2 regions of the Paenibacillus sp. BC26 genome follow, and region 2 is predicted to be linked to the other one. Evidence: riboswitches for the same ligand, from Rfam matches in the RefSeq annotation. Region 2 holds a riboswitch; the other holds the start of a gene.
The links. Region 2 has a riboswitch for cobalamin ahead of BM412_RS12530 (ABC transporter substrate-binding protein). Riboswitches for the same ligand answer to the same signal wherever they lie in the genome.

Region 1 (3,587 bases), on a different contig from region 2:
CAAATTGCGTACTATACGGGAAAAATCCGACATTTGTTGGTACTCCTCCTTCGTAAGCCTTATGATGAGACAAGGTAAATTGAAGCTATACATTCGTCCATAATCATTCTAGAGTGGTGACACAGAAAGCAGGTTTACACGGTATGGCAGAAAATCAACGACAGCAGTTTCGTTTCAGCGAAGCTCCGATTTGGGAGTTGCAGCGCAACTATTATGAAGAAGAAGGCATGAAGGCTTGGAATAATGACCAAGTCCCGCAATATATATCGAGTAATCCGATGATGGCTACCTCCTACGCGGAGATGATTTTCGGATTTCTGCAAGACCGGGCCGGTATGGGGGATTTAAGCGAGCCGGTTACGATTATGGAACTGGGTGCAGGCGCAGGGCGACTTGCATTTCACACCTTGCATCGATTGTGCGAGCTGCGCGATTACGCGGGTATCGAGCTGCCGCCTTTCCGGTACGTGATGACCGACCTGGCCTCTAAGAACGTATTGGCGTGGCAGCAGCATCCCGCCTTGCAGCCGTTCATTCGGGAGGGACTGCTGGACTTTGCAAGGTTTGATGCGGTACAGGATACTGAGGTGCATCTGGCAGTAGCGCAAACTACGATACGTCCGGGCGATTTGAAGCAGCCGCTGCTGATCGTCGCGAATTATTTCTTCGATGTGATTCCGCAAGAGTTGATCTATGTCCATGACGGCAAGGTTTATGAGTGCGACATCAGCGTCGAATTTCCGGATAATCTCAAGGAGCTTACGACTTCAGAGAAATTGAAGCAAATGAAGCTGAATTACGTGAATCGCCCGGCACCTGAATACACAGAGAAAACCTATCCGTATCACGACCTGATCGACATGTATGTGACGGAGCTGGATGATTCTTATATCCTGTTTCCGGTTGCCGGATTGACCTGCTTGGATCGGCTTCATCGGCTGTCACAGGCAGGGTTTCTGCTGATCACGGCGGATAAAGGCGATCACCGGCTGGAGCATTGGGACCTTGCGGACCCGCCGGAGTTCTTCCATCACGGCAGCTTCTCGTTAACGGCCAACTATCATGCGATTCAGCATGTGCTGGAGCAGCGAGGCGGACTGTCGCTCTTTACGAAGGAGCATCATTATCACGCGATTAATGTCGGCTGTATCCTCATGCTGGAATCGCCTATGCGGTATGCCAACACGCGGCTTGCTTTTCGACGCTTTGTCGACCGGTTTGGGCCGGACGAGTTCTTCAGTTTGAAGGAGTGGGTCGACCAGCATTCCGGCACGATGGGGCTGCAGCAAATCCTGGCCTTTTGGCGGCTTGGCGGGTACGACGCGGAGTTCTTTATCCAGAGCACGAAACGCATCTCGGCTCTGCTGCCTGAAGCGGGCGAAGAGGAATTAATGGATATTCAAAATGGCATTCACATCATGTGGTCATCCTTCTATGTGATGGAGCAGCGTTACGATTTGGCACTCGATGCCGGGCTGCTGCTGTTTGAGATGGAATTCTACGATGACGCGAAGGAATTCCTGAGCTTATCGATTGAAACCGACGAAGACGAGTCTGTGCCGACCGTCTTATTCTGTCTGGCGATATGCAGCTACGAGCAGGGGGACAAGGAAGCGGCAATGGTTTACTTGCGCGATGCGCTCGTCCTGGAGCCGGAGCATGAGGATGCCTTGGCGCTGCTGCATGCGCTGACCGCAGAAGAATAGGGCGGCTGCTTCAGGATAGGCTTTGCAATTACTGCAGCAATGGATAGACAAAAGCATTGTTCTTCTATAGTATGAATAGCAATTGAATAGCGCGATCAAGGTGCACGCTTAGTCGATAAGCGCTGCTTAATAGGGAAGTCCGGTGCAAATCCGGCGCGGTCCCGCCACTGTAAATGAAGAGCTGATCTAGAAGACGCCACTGGCCCATAAGCCGGGAAGGCATAGAGAAGCGTTGACGCATAGCCAGGAGACCTGCCTTGATTGGATTTTCACGGACTCTACGGATGATGGAGGCGGTGCTTTTTTTGTTGTCTATTCGTGTAATTGACGACGCCGGCTGCCCTTGATTCGATAAGAATCAGGGGTTTTTCTTGTTTTTCTGAACAACGAAGGAGACATAGGTGCATGAAACCAAACGGAACAAGATTTATTGCGGCGGCGATTGTCGTCGTTGTCCTCATTATTGCTTTCTATAGCAGCAGTCCTTCGACGACGAAGAAGAGTGAACGGACGACCGTACAAACGGCGACGGAAATGACGAATCCGGCGGGAGAAGAGTCGGCTTCGACTTCGCCAACACCTGCCGCTGAATCCGAGTCGGAGTCAACGGCCGATCCTTCAACCGAGCAGTCGGAGCCGGGCTCTACAGAGGATAAATCACCGGCACTAACTGATGAGGCTGCCGAACAAGCACAGGAGCCGGCAAGTCCTGATGATGGAGTGATCGCCTCTCCTAAGCCTGATCAGTCGGTGAAGCCTAAGCCGGACTCAGGTTCAAACTCAAACTCAAACTCAAATTCAAACTCAGACTCAGGCTCAAACTCAGGCTCAAACTCAAACACATCAGCACAAACCAAGCCTTCCACGCCGCCGAAGGGAGCAACGAAGCCTCCTTCAACGGACGCGAAGCCTCCAGCCAAGCCGGATGCCGGAAAGGATCCCTATCAGACCGAACCCGTTCCGGAAGGAAAGCCGACTCCCGTCGAACCGCAGAAGGCAGAAATCTCCAATAAGGTCATGACAGCGTATCTCTCCGTGAGCTGTGCCACAATCCTTGATCGTATGGATCAATTGGATGCCGAGAAGGTCGAGCTCGTCCCTAAGGATGGCGTCATTTTCAAGTCGCAGAAAGTGACCTTCTATGAAGGCGAGTCCGTGTTTAACGTGCTGCAGCGTGAAATGAAGAAGAACAAGATTCCGATGGAATTTGAGAATATGCCTATGTACAACTCCGCGTATATCGAGGGAATCAATAATTTGTACGAATTCGACTGCGGGGAGTTATCCGGGTGGATGTATAAGGTGAACGGCTGGTTTCCGAACTACGGCGCAAGCCGGTATCAACTGAAACAAGGCGATGTAATCGAGTGGGTATACACCTGCGATTTGGGCCGAGATGTAGGGGACACTTATGCTTCTACCGACGGCGGAAAATCATGAAAGACGCCTTCTCCGGCTATCACCCCTTCGTCAACTTCCTGTATTTCGTCCTAGTGATCCTGTTCGCTATGGTGTTCATGCATCCGGTCTGCTTAGCGATATCGATGATCTTCGCAATCGCCTATTCGATTAACCTGAGCGGTCGGAAAGCGATCGGCTTTCAGCTCTTCTATATGCTGCCTATGCTTTTGCTAACAGCCATCATTAATCCCGCATTCAATCATGAGGGAGTTACGATCCTAACGTATTTGCACAGCGGCAATCCCTTGACGCTGGAATCCATTGCCTACGGCATCGCAGCGGCTGCGATGTTTGTAACGGTTATTAGCTGGTTCACGTGTTACAACGCAGTCATGACCTCGGATAAGTTCATTTACCTCTTCGGTACCGTCATCCCGGTCCTCTCCCTCTTTTTCTCGATGGTGCTGCGTTTTGTTCCGA
Region 2 (3,587 bases):
ACGCCAAGCGAAATTTCTTTCGGGCTAAGCGCGGTCCGAGCGAGCGTATCCGCCCAAAGCAGATAAATGGCACCCCCTACGGCCGACAGCGGAATGATGAAGCGATAGTCGGGTCCGACCAACAAGCGAAGGAGATGAGGCACTACCAAGCCTACGAAACCGACTACACCGGCAATGGAAACCGCAACCGCCGTCAACAAGGTAGAAACAATCAGAACGATTAGTTTCGTTCGCTCGACGTTTACGCCTAAATGAGCGGCATGCCGCTCGCCCAGCACGAATAAATTGAGATGCTGTCCATAACGGATCATGACCGGCAAACCTACGATCAGGAACGGCACAATCAATTGGACATGCTCCCAACTGCGTGCGCTTAGACTCCCCATCAGCCAGAATAAAGCTTCGTTAATTACACCTTGCGACATCGACACCATGAACGTCACGAAAGCGCCGAGAAAAGCTTGAACGATAACGCCGGACAAGATTAACGTCTCGACATTAATCGATCCTCTTGCACGGGAGAGTGCAAATACAATAAAAAGTGTTACGATTCCTGTTGTGAAGGCGACGAGCGGAACCGTCCATAAGCCGATCACCGATTGGTAGCCGAATACAATCATGAAAGCCGCGCCAACCGAGCAGCCCGTTGCAACGCCAAGCGTGAATGGATCGGCAAGCGGATTGCGAAGTACACCTTGAAATCCGGAGCCGGCAAGTGCCAGGCTAGCTCCGACAAGCATAGCTAAGACGACTCTGGATAATCGCAGCTGAGTCACGATTGCGATATCGCTGGCCTCATAGAGACCGCTCGGATCCTCCATCCAAGGCAGCTGATGAATTAATATTCCCCATACGCGAAGAAGAGGCAATCTGGACGAGCCAATAGACAAACTGACGACGACAGATATAGCAAGAAGGAGCATCGCTGCTCCTCCATAAACATATAGCCTTTTTCTCATCTTACTTGAATAGGTCCGGATGCAGCTTCTTCGCTACCTCCAGCAGCCCATCGGCTAGTCGCGGTCCGACACGCGTCAACGGATCCTGGTCCACTTCAAACACTTGCTTATTCTTAATGGCGTTAATTGTTGCCCAGCCCGGTCTTGTTTCAATTCCCGTTAGAATGGGATTTTTCTCACCTTCAGCAAGTGTCATGGAAGCATATATGATCTGATCCGGATTCGATTTGACGACCGACTCGGGATTAATTTCGTACCAACCCTGTTCACTGGCAATGTTAACGCCTCCGGCGAGTGTAATGAGCTCATCCAGGAACTCGCCTTTTCCGACTGTCCAGCCCGGTGCGAACTCCAGGTATACATTCCGTTTCGGCGCATCTTTAACGGCATTAACAACCTGTTCCCTAACTTGCTCCATATGAGCCGTCACCGCTGCCGCTTGCTCGTTTTTATCCAAAATTTCACCGATCTGCTTTACCTTCTCCATGACGGCGTCATAGGTCTTAGGATCTGTCGCAAACACCGGAATTTGGAGCGAGCGAAGCTTATCGACAACGGCACTTCCCATTGTGTAGGAGGCGAGCACAAGGTCCGGTTTAAGCGAAACGATTTTCTCAATATCCGCGTCCATGTCCCCGATCTTCGGCAGACTCTCCGCTTCCTTCGGATAGTTGGAGTAATTGTCAACGGCAACCAGAGATGCCCCTGCTTCTACGGCATAGACGATTTCCGTCTCACTGGGCAGCAGCGAAACGATGCGCGCAGGCGCGGATTGGAACGTAAGCTCTGTGCCTGTTACATCCTTCAACTTCAGCGGATATACGGAATGTTGTTGTTGTTGTGCCGAGTTATTCGCATTCGCAGCAGCTTGCTCGGATGTATTAGCTGTATTGCCCTCATTCTCAGCAGCTTGATTGGCCTTATTCCCGCCGGAACCGCAAGCAGCCGTTAACATCAGCAAAGCAGCCATAGTCAGGGTTAAGACAATTTTAGTTAATGGCATTAATTTCGATTTCATGTGATTCATACTCTCCCTATTTTATAATTGCGTCCAATGAAAACCCGGCTATTGCCGAATGAAACAAAAAAAAAGCATTTCCGACTTCGAGCGTCAGAAATGCTTACGTTCCGTAGAACATCAGCGGGCAATATACAGTTGCCCATCTCCAACACCTCCCTAAGTCCTCGTAGGTAGCGTTTAAACGGAACAGGCAGGTATCCTGACTCGAAGCATCCGTCATCAACGTCTTCCCAAACGATCCCATCGTTCAGTGACTTATCGTTGATGCATTGTCGACTACGGCGATGGACAAGCATTCTTCCATTCCGGGGCGACGCTTCTTACAGTGGCGGGTCCGTGCCGGCATTGCACCGGTCTTCCCTTTTAAGCTAAGCTTGCGTGTTTCAACGAATGGAAACGAGCACATACACTTAGCACCTGTTCGTAAACTATGAAATTGCGCTTGAGTAAATATACCATCACCTATATAGGATGTCTACATTTGGCTTCACTTCCGTAGAAATCGGTTCATTTGACCGTTTAAACGCAGCGCATTAAATACGACTGAAACGGAACTGAGCGCCATAGCCGTCCCGGCCATCCACGGCTCTATGCCGCCAACTGCCGCAAATGGGATCACAATAGAGTTATACAGCAGCGCAAAACCAAGATTTTGACGAATATTCCTGACTGTCAGTCTGCTGATTTGAAAAGCCTCATAAATACCGGTCAGCCGCGAACGAAGCAACGTCATATGTCCGGCATCAAGCGCCGCTTCCGTACCGCCGCCCATCGCGATCCCGACATCTGCGGCCGCAAGTGCCGGGGCGTCATTCCAGCCGTCACCGGCCATGGCAATGACTCTTCCTTTCGCTTGCAGTTCGCGTATGAGCTCAGCTTTATGCTCCGGCAGCATGGACGCATGAACATTCTCCTGCGCGATACCCGTGATTCGGGCTACGTTCGTTGCCGATGAAGGATGATCGCCTGTTGCAAGCAAGATTTGAACCCCTTCGGCAGCCATTGCGGACACGGCCTCCGTTGACGATCGTTTCACTTGATCGGTGAAAGCAAACGCACCGACACACTCCCCGTCTATCGCGGCATAGATGACCGTCTCTCCCAGTTCTTCTCGTCGACTGACGAAGCTCAGCAACACGCGATTCATCTTCCAGTCCCGCTCAGCGGCAAAACCGGCATTTCCGATTGCGACTCGCTTACTCTCAACGACAGCTTCGATCCCCTTGCCGGGAAACGCATGATAAGCCGTCGATGCCGGGATGACCAGCCCTGCACGCTTGGCTGCCGCCTTAATCGCTGCCGCAAACGGATGCTGGGAATCTGCCTCGGCAGATGCAGCTAACCGCAGCAGTGCGCTTGGCGAGCCGGACAATGCAGATACTTCCGTTAACGCAGGCTTACCTTCCGTTAACGTGCCGGTCTTATCCAGCACGATTGTATCCAATTGCGCCAGACGTTCCAATGCGCCGGCTTCCTTCAACACAATGCCGCGGCGGGCAAGCTTACCGGTAGCCAATACGAGCGATATCGGCGCAGCCAAACCAAGCGCGCATGGACATGCGGCCAAGAGCACAGCCAGAGCATGAAGCGAAGCCTTCCCCCAATCG

Region 1: it holds a riboswitch for cobalamin, as region 2 does, so the genes downstream of both, BM412_RS26700 (DUF4430 domain-containing protein) here and BM412_RS12530 (ABC transporter substrate-binding protein) in region 2, are expected to answer to the same signal.

Annotation. Positions count from the first base shown of each region.
Region 1 covers NZ_FPAD01000005.1:116,531-120,117, forward strand. The annotation lists gene BM412_RS26695 (SAM-dependent methyltransferase) at 144-1,706, shown strand; cobalamin riboswitch at 1,788-1,981, shown strand; gene BM412_RS26700 (DUF4430 domain-containing protein) at 2,112-3,146, shown strand; gene BM412_RS26705 (energy-coupling factor transporter transmembrane component T) at 3,143-3,587, shown strand, end outside.
Region 2 covers NZ_FPAD01000001.1:2,855,730-2,859,316, forward strand. The annotation lists gene BM412_RS12525 (FecCD family ABC transporter permease) at 1-959, opposite strand, end outside; gene BM412_RS12530 (ABC transporter substrate-binding protein) at 961-1,977, opposite strand; cobalamin riboswitch at 2,152-2,403, opposite strand; gene BM412_RS12535 (heavy metal translocating P-type ATPase) at 2,468-3,587, opposite strand, start outside.